Regions from separate parts of the Paenarthrobacter sp. NCHU4564 genome, predicted to be linked through region 1. Evidence: predicted binding sites of a transcription regulator. Region 1 holds the regulator's gene; the other holds the start of a gene.
The links. The regulator HrcA, encoded in region 1, represses chaperone genes, less so after heat shock. The targets are predictions, from matches to a motif close to TTNGCACTCGNNNNNNNCGAGTGCNAA.

Region 1 (9,150 bases):
ATGATCGACACTCCCGGGCACGTCGACTTCACCTACGAGGTCTCCCGGTCACTGGCCGCGTGCGAGGGTGCCGTGCTGCTGGTGGACGCCGCGCAGGGCATCGAGGCCCAGACCCTGGCTAACCTGTACCTGGCCATGGAGAACGACCTCACGATTATCCCGGTCCTGAACAAGATCGACCTTCCGGCAGCACAGCCCGAAAAATACGCGGAGGAGCTTGCCAACCTCATTGGCGGCGACCCGGAGGAAGTCCTGAAGGTCTCCGGCAAGACCGGAGTGGGGGTCGAGGCCCTGCTGGACAGGATTGTCCGTGACATTCCCGCCCCGGTGGGCAACGCCGATGCTCCTGCGCGTGCCATGATCTTCGACTCCGTCTACGACACCTACCGCGGTGTCGTCACCTATGTGCGTGTCGTGGATGGCCAGCTCTCGCCGAGGGAGCGGATCCAGATGATGTCCACCAAGGCGAGCCATGAGCTGCTGGAGATCGGCGTCAGCTCGCCGGAGCCGGTCCCGTCCAAGGGGCTGGGCGTCGGCGAGGTCGGCTACCTGATCACCGGCGTGAAGGACGTGCGCCAGTCCAAGGTAGGCGACACCGTGACCAACCACGCCAAGCCTGCGCAGGAGATCCTTGGGGGCTACCAGGATCCCAAGCCCATGGTCTTCTCGGGCCTCTACCCGTTGGACGGCACGGACTACCCCAACCTCCGCGAGGCCTTGGACAAGCTGAAGCTCAATGACGCTGCGCTGGTCTACGAGCCGGAAACCTCCGCGGCCCTCGGCTTCGGCTTCCGTGTCGGCTTCCTCGGCCTCCTCCACTTGGAGATCGTCCGCGAACGGCTGGAACGCGAATTCAACCTGGACCTCATTTCCACCGCTCCCAACGTGGTGTACGAGGTCACCCTCGAGGACAAGTCGATCGCCACTGTGACCAATCCGTCCGAGTTCCCCACGGGCAAGGTGAACGAAGTCCGCGAACCCATGGTGGCGGCGACCATCCTTGCGCCGAACGAGTTCGTGGGCGCGATCATGGAACTCTGCCAGAACCGGCGGGGTCAAATGCGGGGCATGGACTACCTGTCCGAGGACCGCGTCGAGATGCGCTACTGGATTCCGCTGGCGGAAATCGTGTTCGACTTCTTTGACCAGCTCAAATCCAAGACCCGGGGCTACGCCTCGCTGGACTGGAAGGCCGACGGCGAGCAGGTGGCCGACCTTGTCAAGGTGGACATCCTTCTCCAGGGCGAACAGGTGGATGCCTTCAGCGCCATTACGCACCGCGACAAGGCATACGCCTACGGTGTGATGATGACGTCCAAGCTGCGCGAGCTGATCCCGCGCCAGCAGTTCGAAGTTCCCATCCAGGCTGCGATCGGTTCCCGCATCATCGCCCGTGAAAACATCCGGGCCATCCGCAAGGATGTTCTTGCCAAGTGCTACGGCGGCGACATCACCCGTAAGCGCAAGCTGCTGGAAAAGCAGAAGGAAGGCAAGAAGCGCATGAAGATGGTTGGGCGCGTGGAGGTGCCGCAGGAGGCGTTCATCGCGGCGCTGACCACCGACGAGTCCAAGGACAAGGCCAAGAAGTAGTCATGCCCAGCGTCCTTCCTTTGGGCGACCCGGCACCTGCGGACGGCCTGCTGCCCCCGCAGGTGCAGTCCGGCGTCGAACACCGCAGGTTCGGGCTGTATGTCCACATCCCGTTCTGCGCCGTCAGGTGCGGGTACTGCGATTTCAACACGTACACTGCCACGGAACTGGGTGGAGGCGCGTCTCAGGATGCGTACGCCGGCACCGCGGTTGCCGAAGTCGCTTTCGCGGCATCGGCACTGGACGCTTCCGGAGTGCCGCGCCGCCCGCTGAGCACTGTGTTCTTCGGCGGCGGAACGCCCACGCTGCTGCCTGCCGGGGACCTCGCCCGGATACTGCGTGCCGCAGTCGCGGAGTGGGGCCTTGCGCCCGGTGCCGAAGTCACCACTGAGGCCAACCCGGATTCCGTTACTCCGGAGTCCCTGCAGGTGCTGGCCGACGCGGGGTTCACCAGGGTTTCTTTCGGAATGCAGTCGGCCGTGCCGCATGTGCTCAAGGTCCTCGACCGCACACATACTCCCAGTAAAGTCCCCCAGGTGGTGCAATGGGCCAGGGAAGCAGGCCTGGCGGTCAGCCTTGACCTCATTTACGGCACACCGGGGGAATCGATGGAGGACTGGCAGACCTCGTTGGAAACTGCCCTCTCCTACGAACCCGACCACATCAGTGCCTACGCGCTGATTGTTGAAGACGGCACCAAGCTTGCCGCCCAAATCCGCCGCGGTGAGGTGCCGGGTATTGACGACGACGATCACGCGGCCAAGTACGAACTCGCCGACGCCCTGATCTCCCAGGCCGGCCTGGAGTGGTACGAGGTCAGTAACTGGGCGCGGACCCCGGACCAGGCTTGCCGCCATAACCTCGCGTACTGGCGCGGCGACGACTGGTGGGGAATCGGCCCCGGCGCCCACTCACATGTGGGCGGCGTCCGTTGGTGGAACGTCAAGCACCCTGTGGCCTACGCCTCGCGGCTGGCCGCTGGGAGCTCACCGGCCGCCGGGCGCGAAACGCTCGACGCCGGAACCCGGGAAGTGGAGCGCATCATGCTGGAGGCGAGGCTCGCCTCGGGTCTGCTCGTTGATGCCCTGGGTGGCTCCGGCCGGCACGCCATGGCCGGGCTGATCGCCGATGGTTTGGTGGACCCGGCGGCTGCCTTCCGGGGCAGTCTGCAGCTCACCCTCAAGGGGCGGCTGCTTGCCGATGCTGTTGTCCGCAGGATCTTGCCGGAGTGAGCTACTTGATCCAGCGGAGGTTGAACCGGTAGCGGTGCGGCTGCCCGTGGTTGACGCGGATACCGGCTGAGACGGAGAAGCAGGTCAGGGCCACCCAGATGGCTGTGGCAATGACCGCGAAGATGTTGCCCACCACCGGCAGGAGCACCAGGATGTTCGCCACTGCGGCGGCAATGGTGGGAGGAAGCGTGAAATTCAGTGCTTCCTTGGATTCCTGGGCCGTGAAGGGCCCGCGGTCCTTGAAGATCAGGTAGATCAGCAGGGAGGGAATGCAGCCCAGGATGCCGCCGAAGTGCGCCAAGGTGGCCCACTGGCGGTCTTCGCCTGCGGTCAGGGGGAGTGCGTTCGCAGGTGCGCCATGGTACTGGGGCTGACCAGCGGCCCGGCCCGGCTCATCAGGTGCGTTGTCTGCCACGGTGTGTTCCCTTTGCTTCGAGGTGCTGCGGTCTTGCTGTCCCAGAATACTGTGTCCCGGCCGGGTTCCGGGACCACGGTGCCGTGACCCGCGCCGGGAATTTCCGCTAAGGGACCGTGAGGAAGTCGATGACTTCTTCCACCCTCCCCAACAGCGAGGCCTCGAGATCGGCGTAGGTACGTACCGCCCCCAGGAGCCGCTGCCAGCCCAGGCCGATGTCCTCGGCGGTGGTGTGCGGCCACCCAAAAGCCTTCAGGATTCCCGTTTTCCAGTCCATGCCCCTGGGAACTGAGGGCCACTGCTCGATGCCGAGGACTTTGGGTCTGATCGCCTGCCATACGTCCACATAAGGGTGCCCGACAATCAGTACGTTTCCCGTGGCACCGGGAAACGTCATCGCCTCCGCAGCGATCCGGGATTCCTTGGAGCCGGCCACAAGGTGGTCCACCAGGATGCCAAGCCGACGCCCGGGACCAGGCTTGAAGGCGGCAATCGCGGCCTTAAGGTCATCCACGCCGTGCAGTGGTTCCACCACGATCCCCTCGGCCCGCAAGTCGTCACCCCAGACTTTTTCCACGAGTTCGGCATCGTGCTTGCCCTCAACCCAGATGCGGCTCGCCTTGGCTACCTGGGCCCGCTGGCCCTCCACCCGCACCGAGCCGGATGCTGTACGGCCACCTGCCGGCGAGGCGGGCGCTTTCGCCGCGGGCGGCATGAGCCGGATGGCTTGGCCTTCCAGAAGGAAGCCATAACCGAGCTGAAAGGATTTGGTCTTGCCCCGGCGGTCCTCCAGCGACACGATATGCATTCCGCCGGATTTCTCCACGCGCGTGACTTCTCCCACCCAGCCGGACTGCACGTCCTCCAGGACCATGCCCCGCTGGACGGCGACCTCAGGGAGCCCGGTTTTGGCCGGGGCGGAGAGATCGGTGGGACCCCACGTGTCAAAGGCCAAGGGCCTGCCTCTCGTAGCTGGGCGGGATTAGCAGGACGGCAAGGGTGCGCGGCCCGCGCCCGACATCCCGGCGGGCGGTTTCCATGCTAACAACGCCGGGGCGCATACTAGACTATTAGCACTTGGGCATGTTGAGTGCTAAAAACGGTGTGAGCCGTCTGTCCCGCGATCAGTGGTCGGCGGGACCGGGGAAAGTCGTCAGGAGGTGTTGCAATGAGTGAGCTACGCAAGCTTGAAGTGCTCCGTGCCATCGTTGAGGACTACGTACACTCCCGGGAGCCCGTGGGGTCAAAGGCGTTGGTGGAGAGGCACCATCTTGGCGTGTCCAGTGCCACCATCAGGAACGACATGGCGGTCCTGGAAGAGGAAGGCCTCATCGCAGCGCCGCACACGAGTGCGGGGCGCATTCCCACGGACAAGGGCTATCGCCTGTTCGTGGACCGGATCTCACAGGTCAAGCCTCTGTCTGCTGCGGAACGGCGCGCCATCCATTCCCTGCTTGAAGGACCGGATGATCTTGATGACATCCTGGAGCGGACCGTACGGCTGCTGTCCCAGCTGACCAACCAGGTGGCCGTGGTGCAGTATCCCCACTCCAAGCAAGCCCTGGTACGCCACGTGGAATTCGTCCTCCTGGGCCCAACCCAGGTACTGGCAGTCCTCATCGCCGACACCGGCAGCGTGGGCCAGAAAGTCATCGAGACCGGATCTGAGGTCTCCAACGACGCCCTGATGGCTCTGCGCTCCAAGTTCCTTGGCAGCATTGCCGGCACGCAGTTGTCCCTCCTGCCCCAGGTTCTTCCCTCGGTGGTCGCGCTGTGCCGTCCCGAGCTCCGGGGCCTGGCGCAGAGACTTGCCCACGGACTCGAAACTTTGAGCGATACCAGCAGGGAGGAGCGGATTCTGCTGGCCGGAACTGCCAACCTGGCCCGCTCCAACGTCGACTTTCCCCTGAGCATCGGCCCGGTTCTTGAAGCCCTTGAGGAACAAGTGGTCATGCTCCGGTTGTTGTCGGATATGGGCGACGACCCACGGGGTGTAACGGTCAGCATCGGGCGCGAGAACCCCTACGACGGGCTGGCGGAAGCATCGGTGGTGGCTACCGGGTACGGCTCGGGAGCCAAAGTCGGAATCCTTGGTCCCACCAGGATGGACTATCCCACCACCATGGCCGCGGTACGCGCCGTGGCCAGATACCTGTCACGAATTCTCGGTGGCTGAAGCAGCCCCGGGGTAAAGAACTGCAGTACAACAAGGAAGAGATACCGACTTTGAGCAGCCACTATGACGTTTTGGGAGTCTCCCCGGAAGCGACCGGAGAAGAGATCAAAAAGGCGTACCGAAAGTTGGCACGAAAGCTTCACCCGGACGTCAACCCGGGCGAGGACGTCGCGGAACAGTTCAAAGCAGTGACCCATGCTTACGAAGTCCTGTCCGACCCCCAGAAGCGGCGGGTCTACGATGCAACCGGCAACGAGAACGGTACCGACAACGGGTTCGGTGGCGGCTACTCCGGCCAGGGTTTCGCGTTCCAGGACATCTTCGATACTTTCTTCGGCGGTGGCGCAGGCGGCCACGCAGGCCCGGCTTCCCGTGTACGCCGCGGACAGGACGCCCTCATCAGCGTCAGGATCGACCTCAAGGATGCCGTCTTCGGTGTCAATAAGAAGCTTGAAGTAGATACCGCCGTCGTATGCCCCACCTGTGACGGCAGTTGCTGCCGCCCGGGCACGCATCCGGAGCGGTGCGACATCTGTGGCGGAAGCGGCCAGGTACAGCGCGCGGTCCGGTCCATCCTCGGCCAGGTGATGACCACGGCACCCTGTGGTTCCTGTGAGGGCTTCGGCACCATCATCAAGGATCCGTGCAACGAGTGCAGCGGCCAGGGACGTATCCGCAGCCGCCGTTCGCTCACCATCAAGGTCCCCGCGGGTGTAGCCACAGGAACCCGTATCCAGCTCTCCGGCCAGGGCGAGGCCGGTCCTGCAGGTGGTCCGGCCGGCGACCTGTACGTGGAGATCCGGGTCAACAACGATCCCACGTACGTCAGGGAAGGCGACGACCTCCACGCAACGTTGAGCGTGCCGATGACTGCAGCCGCGCTCGGCACCGAATTGAACCTTGAAACCTTTGACGGCCCGCAGGAAATCGACGTCAAGTCCGGAACCCAATCCGGTGAAATCATCACCCTGCGTGGTCTCGGTGTGACACACCTGCGTGGGTATGGCCGCGGCGACCTAAAAGTGCACCTCCATGTTGAGACGCCCAGCAAGCTGGATGCGGCGCAGGAAGACCTGCTAAGGCAGCTCGCCAAGTTGCGCGGGGAACAGTTCACGGAGGGCAAGCTGGTGGCCAGCGGCGGCATGTTCGCCAAGCTCCGGGACAAGCTCGGTAACCTGTAGCGGTGAGCAATCCCGTTTTCTTCGCCTCGCCGGGTGCGCTGGATGGCGTCGGGCCGGGCTCGGTGTTCGTCCTGGACGGACAGGAAGCCCGGCACGCTGTCACGGTAAAGCGGATCGTGGCCGGTGAATCCGTGGACATCACCGACGGCGCCGGGACCCGCCTCACCGGGACGGTGGTTGAAGCCGGGCAGGGGTCGTTGTCCGTTAAGGCCGGTGAGGTTTCCTTCGAGCAGCGCCCTGCGGTCCGTCTGGTGCTTGTCCAGGCCTTGGCCAAGGGCGACCGCGACGAGCTGGCCATTGAGACGGCTACCGAGCTTGGAATTGATGCGGTGGTGCCGTGGCAGGCCGAACGTTCCATTGTCCGGTGGAAGGGCGACCGGGCAGCCAAGGCCCATGCCAAGTGGCAGTCCGTGGTGGCAGCTGCGGCCAAGCAGGCCCGCAGGTCCTGGATACCCGAGGTTCGTCCTGTGGCGGACTCGGCCGGCCTGTCCAAGGCGGTCGCGGCAGCAGACATGGCCATCATCCTGCATGAGGACGCCAGGAACTCCCTGCGGTCTGTCCTGGAAGCGGCAAGCCTGGTGGCTGACGGGACAGAAGCACCCCTTGAAGTGCTTTTGATCGTGGGACCGGAAGGCGGCATCTCACCGCGGGAAGTTACCCGGCTCAGTGACGCGGGGGCCGTTACGGCGCTCTTGGGTCACCACGTGTTGCGGTCGTCGACGGCGGGTCCTGCCGCCGTCGTTCTTGCCAGCGATGTCCTGGGACGCTGGTAGGCGCTGCCGACAGCTCCGCCCGGGTACCGCCCGGCAGGGTTATTGGACGCGGAACAGCCGGGTATCGGTGGTGCTTTCATCGGTTTGGCCGGATGCGTCCACCTGCGAAACACGAACCTCGTACTTCCCGGGCTTCAGCGTGGCGCTGAAGGAGAAGACGCCGAGTTGCCCGGCCTCGCCGGAAGCTTTCGTCTGGCCGGTCAGCAGGTTGGCCCGGTCCCCGTTGCCATTGTCCTGCAGAATCTGCCAGGCCACGGGCAGTGAGCTGTTGGTGGTGCGTCCATTGAACTTGACGGCTCCGGGCGGAAGGGCGTTGTCTTCCTGGGGATCGATAATCCACAGGGGGGCCACCAAGGAGGCATCCCGGGACATGGGCTGGCCGAGGCGGACCTGGCCGAAGGCCATGAAATCCGTATGTCCGTCCACCAGGATGACTACCTGGATCTGCTGCCCGGAATTGATCAGTCCCGACGACGAAGCAGCCGCGGTAGCCGTATAGACGAGCTGCTGGATTGCCCGCTGCGCCATGCCGGCGTCGAGGTTGGAGTTGAAGGCATCACGGGAAACGTCAACCGTGATGACGTTCTTGCCGGAAATCGAGGTGGCCAAACTGCCGGGCTCCTGCCACGGCGTGAAGAAGTCGTGGTCCAGCGGCTTGTCGGCCATCATGATCCGCAGGGCTGTGGTCACGGGGTTCCCATCACCCGAAATGTCCCGGAACTCGCGGTAGAGGTACACCTCGTCCTTGCTGCGACCGATCCAGTACACGGGAATCTTGGTGGAAGCCTGGGTTGTTTCCAGCGGTGCATTGCTGGCCGGGGCCTCCTGGAGACTGGCCGCCGGGGGGCTGGTGGACTCCGGAGTGGAACCACCGTTGGCGATGCAGCCCGTCAACAGGAGGACAGCAAGCATTGCCGGCGCGGCCACCACGGATTTCCTCCGTTGTGGTGCGCCATGCTGGGTGTGTGCCGGCTGCTTGATGGGGGGTCCTTGCCTTGGTTTCGGCGGTGTCCGCCGGAAGTTTTTCACGTGGCGTTGTTTCTGCCGCCATGCCAGCTTGGCACATCGGCGGCGGCGGTCACCGGGGATTTCCGGGCATGCGCCGCAACTGAAACAGTATTGATACCGGCCCGATGCCGAGTTGAGACAAAATGTCGCAGGGCGCCTGCCTGCCCGGCCGGGGCGACAGAAGGCGTCCGCCGAAGGGCGGGCTGGCGTAGGATTGAAGGCAACTGAGAACCAACCCGAGGAGAACAGGCCACACGGCCACCACTATGAGTGAATCCCTGAATGGGCGGCAGCGGACCGGCAACGGGAACCCGGCCTCCACAGAGTTCCCGCACACCTTACCGGGTACGCGCACGGAAATCGTCACGTTCGACAACTCCGATCAGATGGTTCACTCGCTGGGCAGCCACGACGAGGCCTTGCGATACATCGAGGAGCAGTTCCCGGATGTCAGCTTCCACGTCCGCGGCAACGAGCTGTCCATGACGGGCCCTACGACCGTTATCCCCAGGATCATGCGGCTTCTGGAGGAAGTCCGCGGACTGGTCGCCAAAGGCACCGTAGTCACCCCTGACGTCTTGCAGCAGCTCGTGTCCCTGCTGCGGTCGCAGTCGGCCCAGAACCCCGTGGATGTTCTGACCCACAACATCCTCTCCAGCAGGGGCCGGACCATCCGCCCCAAGACGTTGAACCAGAAGAACTACGTCGATGCCATCGATGACAACACAGTGATTTTCGGAATCGGTCCGGCCGGTACCGGCAAGACCTACCTGGC
Region 2 (5,558 bases), on a different contig from region 1:
AGCCTGTCTGCACTGATCAGCTCCAAATCCACAGGTTCGCCCGGGTCTTCCTCGAGGGCAACCATCATCGCGTCCCGGGTCCAGAAGCGTCCTGAGCTGCCGATCTCCGCAAAATCAGGATGCAGCAGGACCCCTATGCGTCCAATGTCGGCGCGGACATCCGGCCTAAGCAACTCGCGTTCCAGTGCCACCACCAGTTCCTCCGCGGGAAGCTCCCGGGCGGCCGCTTCATCCTCCAGCTCACTGAACAGGTCCGGCTGGCCAAAGAATCCTGACTCGCCGAACAGTGCAGGCTCAGGGTGCGGCTGGGCGGCGGACGCGGGGCGGGATTCCGTGACGGTACCCGTGGCGGCACTTGCTGCCAGGGGCACCTGTGCGCCGCTGGACACCGCCTCTGCCGCGCCGGGGGCGATCTTGGATGCCTTCCCGGCGGCCTCAGTAAGAGCTGGATTGCCGGTCTTCGGGAATGAACCACTGAAACCCGGGCCGCTGGGGGCAGCGGTGCCCTGCTGGTAGGCCGTAGCAACAGCCCGGGCACGCTCATCCGCGGCTTCGTTGAGTTCATGGCCTGCGTGGCCCTTCACCCACTCGAAGGTGTACTTGCGCCCTGCGATGGCTTGGTCGATGTCCTTAAGCAGGTCCACGTTAAGTACAGGCTTGCCATCGGCCTTTCGCCAGCCTTTGCGCTTCCATCCAGGCATCCATTTGGTGATGCAGTTGATGACGTACTGACTGTCACACAGGATCCGCAGGTCCTCCTGTGGAATATGGGCCGTCGACCGGAACAGGTCGAGGACTGCCATGAGCTCACCCATGTTGTTGGTGCCGTGCGGCCAACCCCCTGCGCGCCAACAGGAATCGTCAACATACCAGGCCCATCCGGCCGGCCCAGGGTTGCCGAGGGCGGAACCGTCGGCGGCAGCAATAATCGTCATGCGTTTAATCCTGCCAGACCCCACAGACACTGAAACCGCGCCAGCACCCAACTACGTAGCAGTAGATGCCGTTTTGGGCCCTCAAAACGGCATCTACTGCTACTTGGATGGGACGCAGAACGGCGGCCCCCACCCGAAGGTGAGGACCGCCGTCGTACGTGCTAAGCGTGACGCTGCAGTACAGGAGGCTTAGAAGCCGCCCATGCCTGCCATCTCGTCGCCGCCCGGAGCCGGAGCGTTCTTCTCAGGCTTGTCAGCAACAACAGCCTCGGTGGTCAGGAAGAGACCAGCGATGGAAGCAGCGTTCTGGAGTGCAGAGCGGGTCACCTTGACGGGGTCGTTGACGCCTGCGGCCAGCAGGTCCTCGTAGGCACCCGTTGCCGCGTTCAGGCCGTGGCCGGAAGGCAGTCCACGAACCTTGTCAGCAACAACGCCCGGCTCGAGGCCGGCGTTGAAAGCGATCTGCTTGAGCGGAGCGTCGATGGCAACCTTGACGATGTTGGCACCGGTAGCTTCGTCGTTTTCGAGGCTCAGGTTGGCGAATGCCTTGGCACCGGCCTGGATGAGGGCAACGCCACCACCGGCAACAATGCCTTCCTCGACTGCAGCCTTCGCGTTGCGGACTGCGTCCTCAATGCGGTGCTTGCGTTCCTTGAGCTCAACTTCGGTTGCGGCACCGGCCTTGATGACTGCAACGCCACCGGCCAGCTTGGCCAGGCGCTCCTGCAGCTTCTCGCGGTCGTAGTCGGAATCGGAGTTCTCGATCTCGGCGCGGATCTGGGCAACACGGCCCGCGATCTGGTCGGCGTCGCCCGCACCCTCAACAATGGTGGTCTCATCCTTGGTGACAACAACCTTGCGGGCGGTACCGAGGAGTTCCAGACCGGCATTCTCCAGCTTGAGGCCAACTTCTTCGGAGATGACCTGGCCGCCGGTGAGGATGGCGATGTCGGCGAGCTGGGCCTTGCGGCGGTCACCGAAGCCCGGAGCCTTGACGGCCACGGACTTGAAGGTGCCACGGATCTTGTTGACGATCAGGGTGGCAAGAGCCTCGCCCTCGATGTCTTCGGCGATGATCAGCAGCGGCTTGTTGGACTGCATGACCTTCTCCAGGACTGCAACGAGTTCCTTCACGTTGGAGATCTTGGAGTTGACGATCAGGATGTACGGGTCTTCGAGGACCGTTTCCTGGCGCTCTGCATCGGTGACGAAGTAAGCGGAGATGTAGCCCTTGTCGAAGCGCATGCCTTCGGTGAGCTCGAGTTCCAGCCCGAAGGTGTTGGATTCCTCGACCGTGATGACGCCTTCCTTGCCCACCTTGTCCAGGGCTTCGGCGATCAGGCTGCCGATTTCCGGATCGCCGGCGGAGATGGAAGCCGTGGCTGCGATCTCTTCCTTGGTCTCGATTTCCTTGGCGGAGGCCAGGAGTTCGCTGATGACGGCGTCAACCGCCTTCTCGATGCCGCGCTTGAGGGACAGCGGGTCAGCGCCGGCTGCAACGTTGCGCAGGCCTTCCTTGACCAGTGCCTGGGCGAGGACGGTTGCGGTGGTGGTACCGTCGCCAGCGACGTCGTCCGTCTTCTTGGCAACTTCCTTGACCAGTTCCGCACCGATCTTCTCGTAAGGATCGTCCAGCTCGATCTCCTTGGCGATGGAAACGCCATCGTTGGTGATCGTGGGGGCGCCCCACTTCTTTTCGAGGACGACGTTGCGTCCACGCGGGCCGAGGGTAACCTTGACGGCGTCAGCAAGGGTGTTCAGACCCCGCTCGAGGCCGCGGCGTGCCTCTTCATCAAATGCAATGATCTTGGCCATAACGGCGGTAGTCCTTTCGGGACAGTCGTTAAGAAGGTACCTGTCGGATGGGATGCCCGCGACGGACGGTCCTTTGCTTACGGCCTCTGTATGCCCCGCGCGCCGGACCTCATCCCACCAAGGTGTTTCTTGGTCCTCCCCCGCACCAACTGCAGGGAGCGCCGGCCGAAGCCGGTACACCGTTAGCAGTCAGCACCAAGGAGTGCTAAATCAATAATTAGCACTCGACCGTGGAGAGTGCAAGCAGGGGCGCCACCCAGAGCCACAAAATTCCGTGTATTCAGCCAAGAGCGGAGGCGCGGTACTGTCAGGCGACGCGGACACTTTCTGCTTGGGGGCCCTTTTGTCCTTCTCCGAGCTCGAACTCCACCCGCTGGCCTTCCTCGAGGGCCCGGTAGCCTTCCATCTGGATAGCGGACCAATGTACAAAGACGTCGTCCCCGGAATCATCAACAGTGATGAAGCCGTACCCTTTTTCGGCGTTGAACCATTTCACGGTTCCCAAAGCCATGATGCCCACACTTTCACAGTAGCCAAGACCGGTGGCCGGGATCTCCGGACCGGAATCAATCCACTGTAACCACAGTCACTGTCGTGGCGCTGCGCTGCGGGCCGGGGGCTGCTGTTTTGTTATTGAGGCTTAACCGGAACGATGGGCAGCAAGTGCTACTGGTAGCCCGGGCCTACAACAACCACCAGGGGCTGCTGGACGTCCGGGGACTCCACCACGTTGGTGATTCCCAGGAGCGTGGCCAACGCGTCAGCATTGGCCTTTTGCCCGGGAGCGTTGTAGAAGATCACTGATGCCTGCTGCGGAATGCCGCCCCAGTTGCCCACCGTGCCAAGTGCCCAACCGTCACCTTGCACCAAACCGGCCACGCGGCCGGCAAGGCCGGCCGTGGAGGTGCCGTTGTACACAGCAACGGCCGTGGTCTTGTCCAGAGGCGCACCGGACGGGGTCGCGGAGGGAGTGTCGGACGGTGTTTCGTTGGGCGTGGGTTCTCCGGAAGCCACGGAAGCACTGCCAGACTCAGTCGGCGAAGCGGAAGGTACGGCAGAAGTTTCCTGGGGTGCCGGCGTCGAAACGCTGGACGAAGCGCCGGGTGCCACCAGTCCCAGGCGCGGAAGGATGAGGAACGCAACCAGGCCGAGCACCAAGGCCACGGCGCCGACGGTCAGGATCGGCCAGAGCGAAGGGCGGGACGTTTCCTGGGCATCGCGGTGCACGCCTTGCCGGGTGCTGTTTTGCGGAACCCGGTCGAATTCATCCTTGGCAAATTTGGTCATGGTGAAGCGTTGTCCTTGCTGGTTGCTGCTGACGGTCAGCCTGGCGGTTTACGCGTCGGACCCCAAGCGGCGCGCTGTCCGCGCGCGTTGGCGGGACGTACGTAGTCTACGCAGTCTCTTGACCAGCATGGGATCGTGGGCCAGCGCTTCCTCGGTATCGATCAGCGCATTAAGGATCTGGTAGTAATGGGTGGCGGACAGGTCGAACAGCTCCCTGACCGCTTGTTCCTTGGCCCCGGCGTACTTCCACCACTGGCGCTCCAAGGCCAGCATCTGCTGGTCCCGCTCACTGAGGGGCGAATCGCTGCGGACGCCCACCGATAGGTCATCAAGAGCAAAACCGGTGGTCTGCTGCGCCATTGGTTCCTGTGCTGGTTCTGCCATGGCACACTCCTTGGACGCTGGTTGGCGAAAATGTCTCACCCCCATGTTACGGGTGAATAACAACGGTGTCATTCACAGCCCCCGGGCACAGCGATGGACAATGGCTGGATGACTGGCGAGCATGCACTCTTCGACCTTGAACCTGCAGGCACCTCCGGGCCGGGTTTCGATGCCCTGCCGGACCTGCCGCTGGAAAGCCTGGTGGCTGCCGATTGGGCCGACGCCCTGCGCCCCGTGGAACAGGAGCTCCGCAGCGCGCTGGCGTTCGTTGCAGGGCAGGCAGCCGGCGGGGTCCAGGTCCTTCCGGCCGCCAGCAACCTCCTTCGGGCCTTCCGCACCCCTTTGGCGGACGTCAAGGTTTTGATTCTGGGCCAGGACCCGTACCCGACGCCAGGTCACGCCGTCGGGCTTTCCTTCTCGGTGTCGCGCCAGACGAGGCCCATCCCCCGCAGCCTCGCCAACATCTACCGCGAACTCCACGACGACCTCGGCCTGCCGCCCCGGATCCACGGCGACCTCACCGCCTGGAGCGAGCAAGGCGTGCTGCTGCTGAACCGTGTCCTCAGCGTCGCCGCCGGCAGCGCAGGCTCGCATCGCGGCAAGGGCTGGGAGGCCATTACGACGGCGGCAGTCACCGCAGTCGCCAACCGCACCGACACAGCGGGCCGCCGGAGCCCCCTGGTGGCCGTCCTCTGGGGGAAGGACGCCGAGGGTGTCGGGCCGTTGTTGAACGGTGCGCCCATTGTGGCGTCCGCGCACCCCAGTCCGTTGTCTGCTTCGCGGGGATTTTTCGGCTCCAAGCCCTTCAGCAGGGTCAATCAACTGCTGAAAGAACAAGGCGCCGAACCAGTCGATTGGGAGCTCCCGGTCCTTTAAGCCCTTGGCGGCTCCTCTCTCACATCCCATCAGTGTCCGTCTAACGGTGGATTCGGGTGGTGGCGTGTAAGTGATTCTGCCTTCAAGGTTGATGCCGAAGGCGCATAGTGGCGGTTTCCGTACTGCTGTCCATCGTGCTCTGCTTTGTGGGGCGGGAATGAGTGAGACAGCGGGTGAAAGCCAACCAAAGGTAAAGGTTCGACGACGCCACCGACGCAATTCTCGGGCCGCGCCCTTTTCCGCCGCGTGCACCCCAGACGA

Region 2: groL (chaperonin GroEL) is a predicted target of HrcA. The motif match lies at 2,968-2,994, and genes of this name have one in related genera.

What each region holds. Positions count from the first base shown of each region.
Region 1 is NZ_JBQLIS010000007.1:177,762-186,911, forward strand. Features, by position in the region: gene lepA (translation elongation factor 4) at 1-1,590, shown strand, start outside; gene hemW (radical SAM family heme chaperone HemW) at 1,593-2,822, shown strand; gene ACSVIE_RS09950 (DUF4870 domain-containing protein) at 2,824-3,237, opposite strand; gene ACSVIE_RS09955 (DUF3097 domain-containing protein) at 3,344-4,192, opposite strand; gene hrcA (heat-inducible transcriptional repressor HrcA) at 4,406-5,413, shown strand; gene dnaJ (molecular chaperone DnaJ) at 5,464-6,594, shown strand; gene ACSVIE_RS09970 (16S rRNA (uracil(1498)-N(3))-methyltransferase) at 6,597-7,367, shown strand; gene ACSVIE_RS09975 (GerMN domain-containing protein) at 7,407-8,279, opposite strand; gene ACSVIE_RS09980 (PhoH family protein) at 8,642-9,150, shown strand, end outside.
Region 2 is NZ_JBQLIS010000009.1:158,610-164,167, forward strand. Features, by position in the region: gene ACSVIE_RS11720 (RNase H family protein) at 1-935, opposite strand, end outside; gene groL (chaperonin GroEL) at 1,125-2,750, opposite strand; gene ACSVIE_RS11730 (cold-shock protein) at 3,058-3,261, opposite strand; gene ACSVIE_RS11735 (LytR C-terminal domain-containing protein) at 3,417-4,037, opposite strand; gene ACSVIE_RS11740 (DUF3263 domain-containing protein) at 4,086-4,421, opposite strand; gene ACSVIE_RS11745 (uracil-DNA glycosylase) at 4,530-5,297, shown strand.